Regions from separate parts of the Nonomuraea sp. B1E8 genome, predicted to be linked through region 2. Evidence: riboswitches for the same ligand, from Rfam matches in the RefSeq annotation. Region 2 holds a riboswitch; each other region holds the start of a gene.
The links. A riboswitch is a leader RNA that binds a small molecule or an ion and turns the genes downstream of it on or off. The one in region 2 is predicted to bind cyclic di-AMP.

Region 1: another riboswitch for cyclic di-AMP. It lies ahead of ABGA98_RS14340 (hypothetical protein); the one in region 2 lies ahead of ABGA98_RS20620 (C40 family peptidase).
Region 3: another riboswitch for cyclic di-AMP. It lies ahead of ABGA98_RS25180 (C40 family peptidase); the one in region 2 lies ahead of ABGA98_RS20620 (C40 family peptidase).
Region 4: another riboswitch for cyclic di-AMP. It lies ahead of ABGA98_RS41350 (hypothetical protein); the one in region 2 lies ahead of ABGA98_RS20620 (C40 family peptidase).

The regions. Positions count from the first base shown of each region.
Region 1 is NZ_JBDPLS010000003.1:530,970-535,479, forward strand. Features, by position in the region: gene ABGA98_RS14325 (rod shape-determining protein) at 1-360, opposite strand, end outside; gene ABGA98_RS14330 (class I SAM-dependent methyltransferase) at 484-1,053, shown strand; gene ABGA98_RS14335 (DUF5302 domain-containing protein) at 1,129-1,329, shown strand; cyclic di-AMP (ydaO/yuaA leader) riboswitch at 1,493-1,627, shown strand; gene ABGA98_RS14340 (hypothetical protein) at 1,805-2,332, shown strand; gene ABGA98_RS14345 (alpha/beta hydrolase) at 2,371-3,216, shown strand; gene ABGA98_RS14350 (DUF4032 domain-containing protein) at 3,256-4,510, opposite strand, start outside.
Region 2 is NZ_JBDPLS010000005.1:579,675-584,184, forward strand. Features, by position in the region: gene ABGA98_RS20610 (RDD family protein) at 1-364, opposite strand, end outside; gene ABGA98_RS20615 (amino-acid N-acetyltransferase) at 450-1,019, opposite strand; cyclic di-AMP (ydaO/yuaA leader) riboswitch at 1,281-1,420, shown strand; gene ABGA98_RS20620 (C40 family peptidase) at 1,514-2,470, shown strand; gene ABGA98_RS20625 (LuxR C-terminal-related transcriptional regulator) at 2,520-2,732, opposite strand; gene lysX (bifunctional lysylphosphatidylglycerol synthetase/lysine--tRNA ligase LysX) at 3,339-4,510, opposite strand, start outside.
Region 3 is NZ_JBDPLS010000007.1:432,153-436,662, forward strand. Features, by position in the region: gene ABGA98_RS25170 (NYN domain-containing protein) at 1-1,165, shown strand, start outside; gene ABGA98_RS25175 (NlpC/P60 family protein) at 1,252-2,226, shown strand; cyclic di-AMP (ydaO/yuaA leader) riboswitch at 2,623-2,785, shown strand; gene ABGA98_RS25180 (C40 family peptidase) at 2,859-3,383, shown strand; gene ABGA98_RS25185 (hypothetical protein) at 3,502-4,317, shown strand; gene ABGA98_RS25190 (M48 family metalloprotease) at 4,330-4,510, shown strand, end outside.
Region 4 is NZ_JBDPLS010000019.1:146,929-151,438, forward strand. Features, by position in the region: gene ABGA98_RS41350 (hypothetical protein) at 242-1,204, opposite strand; cyclic di-AMP (ydaO/yuaA leader) riboswitch at 1,210-1,352, opposite strand; gene galT (galactose-1-phosphate uridylyltransferase) at 1,419-2,501, opposite strand; gene ABGA98_RS41360 (DeoR/GlpR family DNA-binding transcription regulator) at 2,498-3,277, opposite strand; gene ABGA98_RS41365 (hypothetical protein) at 3,366-3,488, shown strand; gene ABGA98_RS41370 (uridine kinase) at 3,582-4,205, opposite strand; gene ABGA98_RS41375 (class I SAM-dependent methyltransferase) at 4,290-4,510, shown strand, end outside.

The DNA.
Region 1 (4,510 bases), on a different contig from region 2:
CCTGGCCTCCGCCTCGAACGCGATGTCGCGCAGCGCCGCGCGCTCGATCGGGGTGGAGTTGTTCGGCAGCGCCAGCACGACGCGCGGCCTGGAGAACGGATGCCCGTGCACCTTGCGCAGGAAGTATCTGATCAGGTGCCGGGCGAGTTCGTCGTCGACCGGGAGGCCGCCGCTGACCGGCCAGCGTGTCTCTCCCCGCTCGCCCTGGGCGGCCTCGGCGCCGTATCCGACGACCCGGCCCGTGCGGCTGTCCAGCATGACGGCGGAGGGTTCGTCGAGCACGATGCCCTTGCCCTTGACGTAGATCCGGGTGCTCGCGGCACCCAGATCCATCGCCAGGTCATGACCGAGCACGTTCATCGCGGCACGTCCATCGTGGCGCCTGGGGCGTCGACCAACATGCGGGGTGTATTTCCTGGGGCACTCCAACACAACACCAGGAACCGAACGGTCTCCCTTTACCCGGCGGCGTACGATTCGGTCGTGCTCGACTACGATCTCGAAGCCGCACATTACGACGAGACCCGTGGCGGTCTGCCGCGGGCCGAGGCCGCCGCCGCGGCCGTGCGCGCTCTGCTGCCCGGGGGCACGCTGCTCGACGTCGCGTGCGGCACCGGGCTGGTGAGCAGGGAACTGGCCGGGCGCGGCCTGCGGGTGCTCGGCGTGGACGCCTCCGCCGGCATGGCGCGGGTCGCCGCGGGGCGCGTGCACGTGGTCCTGGGTGACGGCCGCGCGTTACCCGTACGCGACGGGTCGGTCGACGCGGTCACCACGATCTGGCTGCTGCACCTGCTCGACGACGCCCGTCCGGTGATCGCCGAGGCCGCGCGCGTGGTGCGGCCGGGCGGGATGTACGTCACGACGGTCGACAAGCGCGCCGCCCACGGGTCCGGAGGCCGGCGCCGTCCCGCCGACGACCGGGAGCTGGTCGTGTCGGAGGCGGCCCGGCACGGTCTGCGCCAGGCCGGTGAGAGCACGTTCGTGGGTCACGGGCAGGGGCGGGACGGGCCGGACCCGGTGTTCCGGCTGCTGGCGTTCACCCGCGACGGGTGACAGGGCGAGGTCGGTTTCGCATCGAAAGCGACGCCGTGCGAAGCTGTGGTTGTCCCCAACACCATGGAGGTCCTCATGGCGGAATCACCGGAGCCGGAAGTCAGCGAAACTCCCGAGGACGAGATGAAGCGCAAGTTCCGCGAAGCGCTGGAGCGCAAGCGCAACCAGCACGCGGGCTCTGGCGCTGGTGGCAGGGGCGTCGACCCATCGAAGATCCACGGGGCGCACGGCCCGGCTGCGAGTAAGAGATCGTTCAGGCGCAAGAGCGGCGGCTGAGCCGGAAGGAACTGAGGGGGTACGGCATGCCGTACCCCCTTTTGTATTCCCGCGTCAGGTAGATCTTTGCCCGGTTAATGGCGAATCGTTTGCGTATGTCCGATTCGCTGCTAGAGTTGCCGCCATTACCAGCCGGTGACCTGGCCCTTACCCAAGAGAGGGCCTCCGGCTGGCGCCGAATCCCGACCCGATCGGGAACCGGGGACCCACCTCACTGGGGTGAATCCGGCTCGCGCCGGTAGGGCATCTCCACGCCCGAACCCGTCAGCTAACCCGGCAGGTGTGATGGAGAGGACATAACGCATGTATTACCGCGTCGTACCCCCGAATCGCGTCGTGCCGGCCGCCGCCTGAGCGGCCCGCCTTCCCCCCTTTCTTTGCCTCGCCCGATGTAGTCGCTCGGGCGTGCCGCAGCGCCGTGCCCTCCTGCCGGCGTGCCTCCCCCTCGTCCCCTCGCGAAGGACTTCACTTTTTCATGTCTCCCCTGTTCAGCCTGCGTTCCCTTGTCCTGCTCACCGCCTCCGCCGTCGGCTCGATGAGCGTCGCCTGCACGGCGGCACACGCCGATCCAGGGTCCGAGAAGAAGGCCCTGTACAAGGGCTCCACCACGGCGTCGTACTTCTGGGACGACGGCTCGGGCAGGGCCGGCGACACCGGCCTGCCCGCCAGCGGCAAGCCGATGCAGAAAGGCATGGCCGCCAGCCCGAGCTGGCCGTTGCTGACCGAGGGGTACGTGATCTACAAGGGCAAGAAGATGCCCTTCTTCGTCGGGGACAGAGGGCCGGGGGAGCCCTCCAGCCGCGGCATCATGCTGGATCTCGACGCCAAGACGTTCGCCGACCTGACCGGCGGCACCTTCAACCCCCGCACGCTGATGGTCAACGGCAACGGCGGCAAGGGGCACATCGAGATCGACTACGTCATCACCAAGTGGGGTGACGGCCTGGGCAAGAAGGGGCGGCCGGTGCCCTTCTCGACCGGCGCCTACGCCCGGCGAGGCTGACTTTACGAACGCGGCGCCAGAATGACATTCTGGTCACCGTGACCCTCCGCGTAGCCGCGAACGGCATCGACATCGCCTACGAACGCATCGGCTCCCCCGACGGACGGCCTCTGCTTCTCATCATGGGGCTCGGCGCGCAGCTCACCCACTGGGACGACGGGTTCTGCGAGCTCCTGGTGGAACAGGGGCACCACGTCGTCCGGTTCGACAACCGCGACGCGGGCCTGTCGACCCACCTCCACGACCTGGGCGTTCCCACGACGGGGGCGCCTTCGGCGTACCTGCTGGACGACCTGGCCGACGACACCGCGGGCTTCATGGACGCCATCGGCTGGCCGGCCGCCCACGTGGTCGGCGCCTCCATGGGCGGGATGATCGCCCAGTCCCTGGCCATCCGGCATCCGGCACGGGTGCTGACCCTGACCTCGATCATGTCGACGCCCGGCCCCACGGTCGCTCCGCCGACGGAGGCCGCGTTCGCGGCCCTGACCGCCCGCCCCGCCGCCGACCGCGCGGCCGTCCTGGCGCAGGCGCTGGAGACGTACGCGGTGATCGGCTCGCCCGGTTACGCGATGGACCGGGAGCGGGTCGTCCAGAGGGCCGGACGCGCGTTCGACCGCTGCTTCGACCCGGCGGGCACGGGCCGGCAGCTGGCCGCGATCATGGCGTCGGGCGACCGTACGGACCTGCTGGCGAGCCTGACCGTGCCGGCGCTGGTGTTGCACGGGGAGGACGACCCGCTCGTTCCGGTCGAGGGCGGCCGGGCCACGGCGGCGGCCATTCCCGGCGCCCGGCTGGTGACCTATCCGGGTATGGGCCACGACCTGCCCGAGCCGCTCTGGCCGGAGATCGCCCGCGAGATCGCCAAGCTGACCTCCGCCTGACTACGCGGGCCGCGCGTGAGGCGCTCCGCCTCCGCCCGCCTACTGAGCCTGAGCGTCCTCGCCGCCGACCGGCCGGGCCGCCTCGCCGGGGGCCTGCGGAGTGTCCCCGCCGGGGGTCTGGGCGTCCTCGTCGGGGAGCAGCGCCTTCTCGTCGGGCTTGTGCACGAGCACGTTGTCCACGTACGACTTCACGGCCGTGGCCAGCCCCACGTCGGCGTTCGCGCCCTCCGACAGATACCAGCGATGGTCGAGGATCTCGTGGAAGAGCTGCGCGGGCTCCAGCTTCCCGCGCAGCCCGGCGGGGATCGCCTCGACCGTGGGCTGGAACACCTCCGCCAGCCACCGGTGCGCCACGATGGCCTCGTCCTCGTGCCGCAGGCCCTTGGCGACCCGGAAGCCGTCGAGGTCGTTGAGCAGCCGCCGCGCCTGGTTCTCCTCCACATCGAGCCCGGTCAGCCTGAGCAGCCGCCGCTGGTGGTGCCCCGCGTCCACGACCTTGGGCCGTACGATCAGCCGTCCGGTGCCGACCTTGCGCCGCACCATCATCTCGGCCACGTCGAAGCCGAGCAGGTTGAGCCGCCTGATCCGCTGCTCCACCCGGTGCCAGTCGACCTCCTCGATGATCTCGCTCTGGGTGATCTCGTCCCACAGGCGGTGGTAGCGGGCGAGGATGTCCTCGGCGGTGTCCATGGGGTCGATCGACGGGTGCAGCAGCCCGCCGGCCTCCAGGTCGAGCATCTCGCCGAAGATGTTCGTGTGCGCCACGTCGATGTCGCCGCGCCGCTGACCCTCGCTGATCATCGGGTGCATCTCGCCGGTCTCGGCGTCCACGAGGTAGGCCGCGAACGCCCCCGCGTCCCTGCGGAACAACGTGTTGGACAGCGAGCAGTCGCCCCAGTAGAAGCCGTTCAGGTGCAGCCTGACCAGCAGCACGGCCAGCGCGTCCAGCAGGCGGGTGAGCGTGTCGGGGCGCAGGGTGCCCGACATGACCGCGCGGTAGGGGAGGGAGAACTGCAGGTGCCTGGTGATCAGTGCCGCGTCGAGCCCGTTCTCGCGGCCGGTGACGTACGCGACGGGCTCCACGGAGGGTGCGTCGAGCCGGGCGAGGTCCCACAACAACTGGTATTCGCGCCTGGCGTACCGCTCGCTGATCTCCTTGATCGCGTACACCTTGCCGGACAGCCTGGCGAACCGCACCACGTGGCGCGAGATGCCGCGGGGCAGATCGACCAGGTGACGCTGCGGCCAGTCTTGGAGGGGCACCTCCCAGGGGAGGCGGATCAGGTCAGGGTCG
Region 2 (4,510 bases):
AGCCCGGCTGGGACTGGGGCTGCTGACCATATTGCTGGTCATACTGCTGGGGTTGCTGGCCATAGCCCTGCTGCTGGCCGTAGTCGGGCTGGGACTGGGGCTGCTGGCCGTACTGGGGTTGCTGGCCATAGCCCTGCTGCTGGCCGTAGCCCTGCTGCTGACCGTATGGGGGTTGCTGGCCGTAGCCCTGCTGCTGACCATAGGGGGGCTGTTGCCCGTAGGCGTCGTCAGCCCGGTAGCCGACCACAGTGACGTCGGGGTCGGGCTCGCCGGGGTGGCGGCCCGGAGCCTGCTGGCCGTAATGGGGAGGCGCAGCGTTCTCGCCGGATTCGTCCTGTGGGTACGGCGGCTGTCCGGTGCTCACCGTGTCACCTCGCTTCGAGTGCGCGCGTGGCACGTGTCAGGACACATGCCTGTGCTGCCCAACGTATCGACATAGGTATCAACAATCACCTTTCCGTGTGGTCAAGGTCCGCGTCACCCGACGTCAGATGGAGCAGCATGCGGGTGTTGCCCAGGGTGTTCGGCTTGACGTGTTCCAGGTCGAGGAACTCCGCTACACCCTCGTCATACGAGGCCAGCAGCTCGGCGTAGACCTCGGGGGAGACCGGCGTGCCCTGGATGCGGCGAAAACCGTGCCTCGCGAAGAAGTCGACCTCAAAAGTAAGACAGAATACACGTTGCAGACCAAGATCTTTGGCCTGCTGGATCAGCGCTGAGACGATCCGGTGGCCGACTCCCGTGCCGCGGCATTCGGGATCGACGGCCACCGTGCGGACCTCCGCGAGGTCCTCCCAGAGCACGTGGAGCGCGCCACAGCCGACGATCTGCCCGCCACGCTCGGCCACCCAGAACTCCTGTACGTCTTCGTACAGCGTCACCGTGGCCTTCTTCAGGAGCCGCGAGCCCGCGCCCGCATAGGCGTCGACCAGGCGCCTGACCCCCCGCACGTCAGGCGTGCGCGCACGCCGGACCACCACCGCGGTCTCGGGCACAGTCAGTTCGGCCACCTGCTCCATGGCTCTCCAGAGTACAGATGTCATTACGGCTCGGACCTAACTCACATGTCTCCGCCCATCCTGTTACATCTCGTGGCCGGGCGAGCACGGCGTCGCGCCAGGCGATCGTTCGGGAGGAAGTGCCACATACAGTCACTCCTGCCCTACTGGCACCGAGATCACCTTGTGACCCTTCGGTTGTGAAACCTCTACAGAGTTGGCAGTTCTGGTTGAGCAGGAACCCGGAGTGCATTAGTGTCCAGCGACGATGATCCCCGCGCGCGGGGAAGCACGCTCAATTCCTCAGGGAAGCCGGGGACCCGCCGGTGGCGACCGCCATCACGGGGTGAATCCGAGTTTTCGGTAGGGCTGCTCCGGCCCGAACCCGTCAGCTAACCCGGTAGGCGTCTATGAGAGGAGCCTGGTTGGTGAAGCGCACGCTCAACCGTGGGAGGACGTCGGCGGGCAATCACGCCCGCCCTCCGGAACGCGCCCCGTTGCGCCGCCGTCTCGGTGTGGCGAGTTTCACAGCCGCCGCACTGCTGCTCACGGTTCCCACCGTCCCGGCGTCCGCCGACCCCAAGCCCTCGCTCAAAGACCTCGCCGCGCGGGTCGAGAAGATGCACGTCGAGATCGAGACGCTGACCGAGCAGTACAACGGGCAGCGGGAGAAGCTGAAGACGGCCAAGAAGGCCGCCGAGGCCGCGCAGAAGACGCTGACGGCCAGCGAGACGGATCTGGCGGCCAAGCGCGCCAAGGCCGTCCTGCTCGCCCAGAACGCCTACATCACGGGCGGGCTGAGCCGGGCGCTGGTGTTCACCTCCTCCAAGGACCCCGGCAACTTCCTCGACCGCGCCGCGACCACGTTCGCGATCGAGCAGCGGCAGGGCGAGGAGCTCAACCAGCTCACCAAGGCCAGGAAGGCCGCCGAGCGCGCCAGGGCGAGCGCCAGGTCGCGCATCAGCGAGGTCGAGAAGATCGTCAAGGACCTCGACGCCAAACGCGACAAGATCAGCACTCTGGTCGCCAAGGTCGAGAGCAACCTGTTCAGGCGGGCGCTGGGCGAGGCCGGTCGTCCCGGCACCCGCGCCACCCGCGTCGACCTGCCGATCGCGGGCAGCGGAAAGGCCGCGCAGGCGGCACGGTGGGCGCTCACGCAGCAGCTCAAGCCGTACGTCTGGGGGGCCGAGGGCCCCAATTCCTACGACTGCTCCGGCCTGGTGATGGCCGCCTACCAGCGGGTGGGCATCTCGCTGCCGCACTACACGGGCAACCAGTGGACGGCCGGGCGGCACATCTCACGCGACGAGATGCGTCCGGGCGACCTGGTGTTCTTCTACAGCGACCTGCACCACGTGGGCATCTATCTCGGCGGCGGCATGATGGTGCACGCCCCTCGGACGGGTGATGTGGTGCGGATCGCGTCGATCGAACGGCGGCCGTTCGCGGGCGCGGTGCGCATCGCCGACTGAAGCCCGAGCCGAGAGGCGAGCGACATGAAGGCGCAGTGAGCGGGCGCCGCTAGATCAGCTGGCGGCGTGCCGCCCACGCCACGGCCTCGATCGCGGTGGCGACGCCGATGCGGTCGCAGATGCCGCGCAGCCTCCGGCGTACGGTGCGGCCGCTGATGTCCAGTCGCCTGCCCACCCGATCGACCGTGACTCCTCTGGCGAGTTCCGCCAGTAACGCCAGATCCGCATGGCTCAGCTCAACGCCTTCAGTGAGCACTTCCATCGGGAGCCCTCCCCCCCAACAGCAGGCCTGGACCCTCTTAGCCAGGCCACAGCCGCTCCTCGCAGACGGTAAACGCATCATGGAAAGGTCGTCAAGCATGACAATTGCCGCTCTTGACCAGCACTATTGACATGATCCGCCGCATGCGGCCGAGTCTCGTCCGCCGGCGGACTTCGCCGCCCGGCGTACGGTCCGCGCGCCCTTTCGGCCGGGCCTGGCCCGGCGCCGATCGGTCCGGCCGGCGTCCCGGTTTTTGATCCGTCCACGCGCGATTTACTGCGTGATCCATACGTACGGCGGTCGAGCGCAACCGCTCTTCACGACGGGCGGCGGCACGCGGCAAGCCAGGAGTCACCTTATTTCCGGACCCGGGCGAACGTCACCGTCATGGTGGACCCAGCGCTGCCGGACGTCCCCCTCGAAACTCCGAACACTCACGCGCCACTCGCCCGCGGTCTTGACCCGATGCTGACAAGCCCCGCCCTGATGGCGGGGCAGGACGGCCGATCGTCCGTCACCGCTCTCCCGGCACGACCGAGCGCCTGCCCGGCTCGCCCGCTCGCGCGGGCTCCCGCCGCAACCGGTGCGGCGGGATGCCACGTGGCCTCAGTGAGTGGGCTTGACCAGGGGGAACAGGATGGTCTCGCGGATGTTCTTACCGGTGAAAGCCATAATCATCCGGTCGATGCCGGCGCCCATGCCGCCCGTCGGCGGCATCGCGTATTCGAGCGACTGCAGGAAGTCCTCGTCGAGCTGCATGGCCTCCGGGTCGCCGCCCGCGGCCAGCAAGGACTGCTCGACCAGGCGGCGGCGCTGCTCGATGGGGTCGTTGAGCTCGGAGTAGCCGGTGCCCAACTCGGTGCCGAACCCGATGAGGTCCCACTTCTCCGTCACCAGCGGGTCGTCGCGGTGCTGCCGGGCCAGCGGCGAGGTCTCCAGCGGATAGTCCATGACGAACGTGGGCTGGATGATCGTGTGCTCGACGAGCGCCTCGAAGAGCTCCTGCACGAGCTTGCCCGCACCCCACTTCGGATCCCAGGGGATCTCGCGCCGGTCGGCGATCTTGCGCAGCTCTTCGAGTGAGGTCGAGGTCGTGATCTGCTCGCCGACGGCCTCGGACACCGCGCCGTAGAGGGTGACGCGCGGCCACTCGGGGATGCCCAGGTCGATCTCGACGCCGTCGTGCACGACCACCGAGGTGTCCAGGGCGGCCACGACGGCCTTCTGGTACATCCGCTGCGTCAGGTCGGCGATGCCGTTGTAGTCGAGGTAGGTGCCGTAGGCCTCGACCATGGTGAACTCGGGGTTGTGCGTCGAGTCGGCGCCCTCGTTGCGGAAGTTGCGGTTGATCTCGAAGACCTTCTCGATGCCGCCGACCACGAGCCGCTTGAGATAGAGCTCGATCGCGATGCGGAGATAGAGCTCCATGTCGTAGGCGTTGATGTGGGTCTTGAACGGCCGGGCCGTGGCGCCGCCGTGGATCGGCTGCAACATCGGCGTCTCGACCTCGAGGTAGCCTTCCTCGTGCCAGAAGTCGCGCACCGCGCGCACGGTGGCGCTGCGGACCCTGGCCATCTTCCTCGACTCGTCGTTGACGATCAGGTCGACATAGCGCTGGCGGACCCGCGCCTCGGGGTCGGTGAGGCCGACGTGCTTCTCCGGCAGCGGGCGCAGGCACTTGCTGGTGATCTGCCAGCTGTCGGCCAGGACGGACAGCTCGCCCCTGCGCGAGGTGATGACCTCGCCGGTCACGCCCACGTGGTCGCCCAGGTCGACGT
Region 3 (4,510 bases), on a different contig from region 2:
CAAGCTGGGCAGCGCCCCCATCGCGGCGCAGCTGGAGAACGACAAGAAGTTCCGCGAGCTGGTCGCCGAGTCGGTGACCGCGGGCTGGCCCGAGCTGGTCGCCGCGCTCGCCGAGGGCAACGTGCCGCCCGCCGCCGACCCCGTGCTGGTGGCCGCGGCCGCCTATCTCACCCGCCCGCCCGGCTGGGCGGAGATGATCGAGGCCGCCCGCTCCGACCTGGAGCAGTCGCTCGCGGCCGCCGAGGACTCCGAGCGCGAGGAGGTCGTCGCCCGGTTGCGCGAGCAGCTCGCCGCGCAGAAGAGCGCCGCCAAGGAGGAGGCGGAACGCCTGCGCGAGCAGGTCAGGGCCGCCCGCGCGGAAAACTCCGACCTGCGCCGCAGGCTTCACGACGCCCGCGAACGGGCTAAGGCCGCGGTGCGCAGGGCAGAGGAGATGGAGCGGGCCGCCGATGAGGCGAGGACGGCCGCCTCGGCCGCCGGCAGCGCGGGGGAGTCCGAGCTGCGGCGGCTGCGCGAGCGGCTGTCCGACGTGGAGAAGCAGCTCGAAGCCTCGCGCCGGGCCGCGCGCGAGGGCAGGAGCATCGAGGACGCCCGCATCAGGGTGCTGCTCGACGCGCTGCAGGACGCGTCGGCCGGGCTGCGCAGGGAGCTGGCCCTGCCCACCACGATCAGCCGGCCGGCCGATTCGGTCGCCGCGGTCACCGGCGAACGGCCGGGTGTGCGCGTGCCCGCGCGGGCGCTCGCCGACGACGACCCGCAACTCCTCGACCAGCTCCTCGCGCTGCCGCAGGTCCACCTGATCATCGACGGCTACAACGTCACCAAGACCGGCTACGGCACGCTCACCCTCGCTGACCAGCGCAACCGGCTGATGACCGGGCTGGGCGGGCTGGTGGCGCAGACGAGGGTAGAGGTGACCGCGGTGTTCGACGGGGCGGAGCTCAACGCCCCTGTGCAGGTCGTGGCGCCGCGCGGCGTGAGGGTGCTGTTCAGCGCGCCCGGGGAGATCGCCGACGACCTGATCCGCCAGCTCGTCCGCGCCGAGCCGCCCGGCCGTGCCATCGCCGTGGTGTCGTCGGACCGGGAGGTGGCCGAGTCCGTCAGGCGGATGGGAGCCAGACCCGTTCCCTCTGGCTTGCTGCTGCGCCGGCTGGGCCGGGCTTAAGTTACGAATTGGTATGTTCGGGTGAGACCTCGCCCGCCACTTCTGTACTATTTCGCCCCAGTAAAGATCCCCTGGGAGGCGACGCAGTGAGGTTTGGCCGGGTGCCGGTGGCCGTGGGTCTCGCGTTCGGGCTTGTGGTGTCCCCCATGGGGGCGGCGCTCGCTGATCCGAAGCCGACCATCGGGCAGGCCAAGGCCAAGCTCGACAAGCTCAACGACAAGGCCGACAAGGTCGTCGACCGCTACAACACGGCGACCGAGCGCTACAAGAAGGCCAAGGGCACCTACGCGAAGCTGAACACGAGCTACAAGCGCAAACTCCGTACGGTCGCCGACCTGCGCACCCAGATCGCCGACATGGCCGCCACCGTCTATCGGGCCGGCGGCTACGCCACCACCATGCCGGGGCTGGTCGGTGCCGACAACCCGCAGGGACGGCTGGCCGGGATGGCGCTGGCCGGGCAGATGGCCAAAGAGCGCTCGGAGAAGCTGGCCGCGTTCGACCGGGAGAACCGCGGGCTGAAGAAGGAACGCGACAAGGCGCAGGACGCCCTGCGGTCGGCCGACGAGGTCCGTGGCGAGGTCGAGAAGGAGCGCAAGGAGATCCTCGGGCTGATCGCCGAGCAGAAGAAGCTTCTGAAGAAGCTGGGCGCCTACAAGACCGGCAATCCGAACAGCACCGGCATCGAGTACACGGGACCCGCGTCGGGGAACGCCGCGGCGGTGTTGCGGTTCGCGTTCGCGCAGGTCGGCAAGCCGTACGTGTTCGGCGGGACGGGGCCGGGCGGCTACGACTGCTCGGGGCTGACCCAGGCGTCATGGCGGGCCGCGGGCGTGTCGCTGCCCAGGACGACGTGGGCGCAGTGGGCGTGGGGCGCCAGCCGCAAGGTGTCGCTGAACGCGCTCCAGCCCGGCGATCTCATCTTCAGCGAGGGCCTGGGGCACGTCAGCATCTATGCGGGCAACGGGAAGATCGTCCATGCGCCGCAGACGGGCGACGTGGTCAAGGTCGTCAGCCTCTCCGCCTACGGCCGCAACCTCGTGGGCGCCGTCCGCCCGTAATTTCGTCCGCCTTTTACGATGCGCCATCGTTGCCGCCCGCGCGGGCGGCCCTTGATCACGTTCTGCTTCCTTTTGATCACCGTGGGTCCAGCGCATGCGAGGCGGAATGTGACAAACGCGACATTTGGTCCCTGACAAGACCGGTGTTTCGCGAAATGTGAGAAGGGTCACTTTTTGGTAACGGTGCCCCCTGTTCCAGCAGGGGTTCGGACGTTTACTGGGGCCTTTGTCGATCTTTACAGCCTGACTCGGCTTTTGCCGATCCTTGACCGTCCGGCGTAGCTTCTGGCGTCGTCGCGGTGCACAAGCCATGGCGCCGCGAACCCACATCGGTCCCTCCCGATGTGAAGGCAGATGAAGATCCGCTGGTCATCGCCGCGATATCCCCATGACGCGGGCGATGACCTGCCGAATCCGTGCAGTCAGGAGGCACGGAACCGGGGACCCAGCGATCCCAGTTCCCCAGGGATCAGGGGTGAATCGGCGCGCCATCGCGCCGTAGGGCGACTTCCAGGCCCGAATCCGACAGCTAACCCGGTAGGCGTTCGTGGAAGACCCAAGGAGAAATCCTGTCTACCTCCCTGCACAACCCCCGCCTGTCCCGCCTTGCCCTGCCTGGCGTCGTGCTCACGATGACCGTGACGGCCGGAGGTCTGGTCCTCCACGCCCCCACGGCTCAGGCGGCGACGACGAGCGACACGGCCGGCGTCTCCTCGGTGAGGGCGGCCACGGCCGCCGCCACCGCGACGTCGGCCAAGGCGGCTCGCAAGCGAGCAGCCAAGATCGCTCGGCAGAAGGTGAAGGCCGGCAAGGCCATCGCCGTGGCCAAGAACCAGATCGGTGACCCGTACCGTTACGGCGCCACAGGCCCTGGTTCGTTCGACTGCTCCGGCCTCGTCCAGTACGCCTGGAAGAAGGCCGGGGTGGAAATCCCGCGCGTGGCGAGCAGCCAGTTCGCCGGCATCAGGAACAAGGTCTCCTGGCGCAACCTCAAGCCCGGTGACCTCATGTTCTTCAACGGGCTCGGCCACGTGGGCATGTACATCGGCAAGGGCAAGATGATCCATTCGCCGCGGACAGGCGAACGGGTGCGCATCGACAAGCTGGGCGGATGGCGCAAGTCGTCGTTCGTCGGCGCGGTCCGTCCCGGCCTCTGATGAAGCCCCGCCCGGGCCCCCGGGAGATCTTCCGGGGCCCGGGCGGGCTCCCGTGGAAGCCCGCCCCTCCCCTCGTAAGGCGGCCGGCCCCTCGATCGGGCCCACTACGATCGGCAGCGTGTCCGAGCAGGTGAGCCGACGAACTGCGCTGGCCGCGCTCCTCCTCCTCGGCCTCGCCGCCGACGCGCCCGCCCCCGGATCGCCCGTCTTCCCCGCGCAAGCCCGTGACCTGTGGCCGGACGGCCAGGCCACCGCCCGCGGGGCACGTTCCCTCGTCACCGGCCACCGCGCCGCGCCCGGCACGCTCAGCGATCTCGCCCGCCGCGCCGACTCGGCCGGGCTGCGGGTCACGGCCGTGCTCGGCCGCCCGGTGCGGCCCGTGGTCATCGTTCCCGGCTCCGCTGAGGACGCCGCCCGGCTGGCCGGTGTGGAGCGCCTCGACGGGCTGGCGGCGGTGGCCGACGACGGGCGGGTGATCGTCGTCCCCGAGTCGTTCGGCAGGCTCACCTCCACCGGCAAGGACGTCGTCCTCACCCACGAGCTGACCCACGTCGCCGCGGGCACCGGCGGGCTGCCCGTCTGGCTCTACGAAGGCTTCGCCGACTACGTCGCCTACCGGGACGCCGGGCTGCCCGTGCGCACGGCCGCCGCCGAGTTGGCGGCCGAGGTGCGGGCCGGGCGCGTGCCGGCCGCGTTGCCGGGGCCTGAGGCGTTCGCCGTCGGCGGGCCCGACCCCGGACGCCTCGCGCTGGCGTACCAGGAGGCCTGGCTGGCGTGTCGGTTCCTCTCCCGCCGTTTCGGTGAGAGGAGCCTGGTGAGGCTCTACCGTGATGCGCAGGCGGCCGGCGTCGACGAGGCGCTCGCCGCGCTCGGGCTCTCCGTGGCCACGCTGACGGCACGGTGGCGCGCGTACGTGCGGGAGCAGCTCGCGTGAGTGGGGAGAAAGATGAGCGGACGGCGGGACGCGGACGGCCCCTCTGAGGAGGCCGGGGCGGGCGGCGGCGAGGTGACCGCCACAGGGCCCGGTGACGGTGTTCCCGCGGGCGCCGTCAGCGCGGAGGACCCCGCGCGGACGGACGGCGGCGCGGCGGGGGCGTGGAGACGTCGCGAACGGGGGCAGGGTGATG
Region 4 (4,510 bases), on a different contig from region 2:
AGCCCCGCGTGAACGGTGCCAAGGCAGGGCCGAAGGCCGCGCCCAAGGCGACAGCCCAGGAAGGCCGGCCCCGACAACGTCCTGAACGGATGCCAGCGCGTGTCCCGCCATGCCAGGTAGTAGTCGTCAGTACGGCTCCTGGCGAAACTCCACGCCCGCGACCGGGCCCAGCTCGTCATCGCCGCCTACGACGGCGGGCTCGTCAACCCGTCGCCGCGGTGATCGCCGGACCGACCTGCCCTCAGTTCATCGAGATGTGCACGTGGTCGTAGTGGTTCTCGGTGATGCTGCCCCGGTTGGACATCGTGCTCCAGCCCGAGCCGTGGTTGATGCGCTGCTTCCAGATGACGTACTTGACACCCAGCTTGCTCTTGTTCTTGATGGCCCACTCCGCGATGCGGTCGCCCAGGGCGGCGTTGGCGGCTGAGGGCATCGAGCCGCCCGTGCTCATCATGAAGTCACAGGCCCGGCCCAGGGGATGCTCGCCGCTGGAGCCCGAGCGGAAGCAGCCGACGGTGAAGGGCAGCGCGAAGTTCTTGGCGATCTGCTCCTTCATCAGCCGCGTGCGCGGGGTGATGTTGTCGGAGCCGGACGGCAGTTCGGGCGCCCAGCCGCCGTCGGACCTGCGGTTGGTGCCGAACGGCACCAGGTCCTGGAGTTTCTTCTCGATGTCGTCGATGACGTCCTCGGCCTCGTCGCGCTGGCCGGCGACCTCGGCCGCGTCCTTGCGGATCTTGTCGGCGAGTTCGACGGCCTCCACGGAGGCCTTCTTCTTCTCGTCGCGCGCCTTGATCACGCCCTGCACGAACGCCTGCTGCTCGGCGGTGACCTGATTGAGCACCGCGGCGCCGCCGCTGTTCTCCGGCAGCATGAACGCGGGCACCGCGGGGTTGCCGTTCTGGTAGCGCAGGCGGGCTATCTCGGCGACGCGTTTCTCGGCCGTCGTCAGCGCCTTTTCGGCGGTGGCCAGCCGGGCCTTGGCCGCCTCGGCGGCCTTCTGCGCCTTGGCCAGTTCTACGCGCTTGAGGTTGTAGGCCTCGATCAGCTTGTCGACCTTCTTGTTGAGCTGTTTGAGCTGCGCGCGCAGCTCCGACTCCTTGGGTTTGGGGGCCGCGGACGCCGCGGACGCCGGGGCCGCGGAAACGACGACGGCGGCGGCGGTGATGAGACCGATGGCAAGACTCGCGGGGGACGAAGCCGCCACGTAGGTGTTCCTCTCCCTCTGCCGGCCGGGTTAGCTGACGGGTTCGGGTATGGGAGCTGCGTATCCCTACCACTGATGTGGATTCACCCCAGGTGCGATGGGTCCCCGGCTCCCGGGCAACTCGCCCAGGATTAGGCGGTGCAACGGCTGTTACGGCCGATGCATAAGGGGATATTAGTGGTAGATCACGAGTCATGCGACCTTAAGTAGAAATCTATTCTTGATCTACTTGTGATCGGAGCATGCGCGCGGCCTCCTCCGGTAGCACGTCGTTGACGAACGCGCCCATCGCGGACTCCGAGCCCGCCAGATACTTGAGCTTGTTGGCCGCCCGCCGGATGCTGAAGAGCTCCAGATGCAGGTACGCGAGCTCGCGATGCCGCCGCACCGGGGCCTGGTGCCAGGCCGAGATGTACGGCATCACAACCCCGAACAGCCCGTCGAAGGCCCGCAGCACCGAGGTGTAGAGCGGGGCGAACGCCGCACGCTCCTCCTCCGTGAGCGCCGCCAGGTCCGGCACCTGCCGGTGCGGGTACACGTGCACCTCGTACGGCCAGCGCGCGGCCGCGGGCACGAACGCCGTCCACAGCTCGTTGCCGGCCACCACCCGTGTGCCAGCGGCACGTTCGGCGGCCAGCACGTCGGCGAACAGGTTGCCCGCGCCCTGGTAGCGGGCCGCGGCGCCGAGCTGGAGTTTCGTCCTGGGCGTGACGTACGGGTAGGCGTAGATCTGGCCATGCGGATGCGCCAGCGTGATGCCGATCTCCTCGCCCCGGTTCTCGAAGCAGAACACCTGCTCCACGCCCTCGATCCCGGACAACTCGGCCGTACGGTCGGCCCACGCCTCCATGACCAGCCGCACCTGGGCGTCGGAGAGCTTGGAGAAGGATGAGGAGTGGTCCGAGGTGAAGCACACCACCTCGCACCGCCCCACTCCCGGACGAACCTCACTCAGCCCGCCCACATCGTGATAAGTCCCAAAATTTGTGGAGAAGGAGGGAAAGCGGTTTTCGAACACCGCCACGTCGTAGTCGTACGCCGGGACCTCCGTCGCCCGTGTGTCCGACGACGGGCACAACGGGCACTCGGCGGACGTGCCCGTCGGCAGGAACGTCCGCGTCTGCCGGTGCCCGGCCATCGCGATCCACTCCTCGGTCAGCGGATCGTAGCGCAGCTCGGACGCCACCGGCCGAGGCTCGAGCGGGCGCCGGTCGATCGCGCTCCGGTCGGCGTCGTCGCGCCGGTCGAAGTAGATCAGCTCTCGGCCGTCGGCCAGTTGGGTGACGGTGCGCTTCAATGCGTGTCCTCCGCGATGATCAGTTCTCCGGCCCGCTCGGCCAGTTCGATACGTGCGTCCTCGGGCAGCCCCGCGTCGCTGATGACCACGTCGGCCTCGCTCAGCTCGGCGATGGTGCTGATGCCCACCGTGTTCCACTTCGTGTGGTCGGCGGGCACGACCAGCCGGTGCGCGGCCGTCACAAGCTCCCTGTCGGTCTCCGACTCCAGCAGGTTGGGCGTGGTGAACCCGGCCCGCACGCTCATCCCGTGCACGCCGAGGAAGAGCGTGTCCACGTGCAGGCGGCGGATCGCGGCCACGGCCACCGGGCCGACCAGCGCGTCGGACGGCGTGCGCACGCCGCCGGTCAGCACGACGGTGCGGTCGGCGCGCGGGTTGCGGTGGAAGACCTCGGCGACGGGGATCGAATTGGTGATCACGGTCAGCTCGGGGACGCCGATGAGGTGGTGGGCCAGCGCCCACGTGGTGGTGCCCGCCGACAGCGCCACGGCGGTGCCGGGGCGTACCAGCCTGGCCGCGTGCCGCGCGATGGCCTCCTTCTCCTGCTGCTGGCGGGCGGACTTCGCGGTGAAGCCCGGCTCCTCGGTCGATCCGGGACCGAGCGCGGTCGCGCCGCCGTGCACCTTCTCCAGCAGACCGCGTTCGGCCAGCACCTCGAGGTCGCGGCGGATGGTCATGTCGGAGACGCCGAGCTCGCGTACGAGGTCGGCGACCCGGACGCCGCCGTTGCTGCGCACGCGTTCGAGGATCGTCTGCTGACGCTGCTGTGCGAGCACGCCCGCTCCTTCCAACAGATTCCACCAAATTATGACACGACGCTGTTGGGGAATGTTAGTTCGGTGCGGATCGCTTGCGCTGGTCAGCATGGGAGAGAGACGTTGGGAGGACACCGACTCCGGAGGCGAGCTTATGGCCAGGCGAGCACGCAAGGGCAAGGCACGCAAGAAGAAGAAGGCGAACCACGGCAAGCGCCCGACAGCACGCTGACTGGTGGCCGCCCGCCGGCGGCCACCATCGTCCCGGCAGCTCGGCGCGCGAGCGGGCAGCCCGTCTCCCGCGGTGCCCTCCTCCTGCGCCAGGTCACAGAAGGAGCGCGGGCCGGTCGGGGTGATCGGCCCTGATCACGACGTCGGCCGCCTCCTGGGGCCGCACCTCGCGCTCGTACCGCTCATAGGCGGGCAGCCGCCACCGCTCCTCCTCGGGCGTGCGGCGCCCCAGCGCCGCCGCGGACAACCACACATGCACGCTCAGCTCGAACGCCAGCCCCCGCCCCAGCAGCAGCGTCCCGTCCACGACCACCACCCCGCCCGGCGGCAGCTCCTCATAGGGCAGCCGGTACGCCCGGTCGATCCGGCTGTCCCACAGAGCAGGCAGCACCCGTCCAGAGCCGTCCTCGTCCAGGGGATCCAGCACCTCCCTGCGCAGCGCTTTGACGTCGAGCCAGTCCTCGTAGAAGGCGTCAGGATCGGCCCTGCCGTGCTCCAGCCGCAGCGACGAAGGCCGAAGGAAGTCACCCGCAGAAACCCGCAGCACAGGCCGGCCGCGCAGCCGGAGCGGCGCGACGAGGTCGTCGGCCAGCGCTTCCGGCCGTCCGGCAGGCGCCCCGTCGACGGCCACCCGAATTCGACGCTCGCGTGGCCACTGGGAGACCCGCTCGACCAGCTCGTCGACGAGAACGTCACGGGAGATCGGTCGCGCACGCATCGGCACCAGCTTACGAGCGCCCTCCGCCCGGCGTACCCGCCGCACGCGCGGTCGCGGAAGGGCGTTCGATCATAAGATCCGCGCATGGACTGGCAGACGTGGCACGACGAGTACGACGACCCCGGTTCGCTCCTGGCGCAACGACTACGGGTCGTGCAGCAGCGGATCCGGCTGGCGCTGGACGCCTGCTCGCCAGGTCCGCTGAGGCTCGTGAGCCTCTGCGCCGGCCAGGGCCGTGACCTGCTGGAGGTGCTCGACGGCCATCCCCGCCGCGACGACGTGCTGGCCCGTCTCGTGGAGCTCGA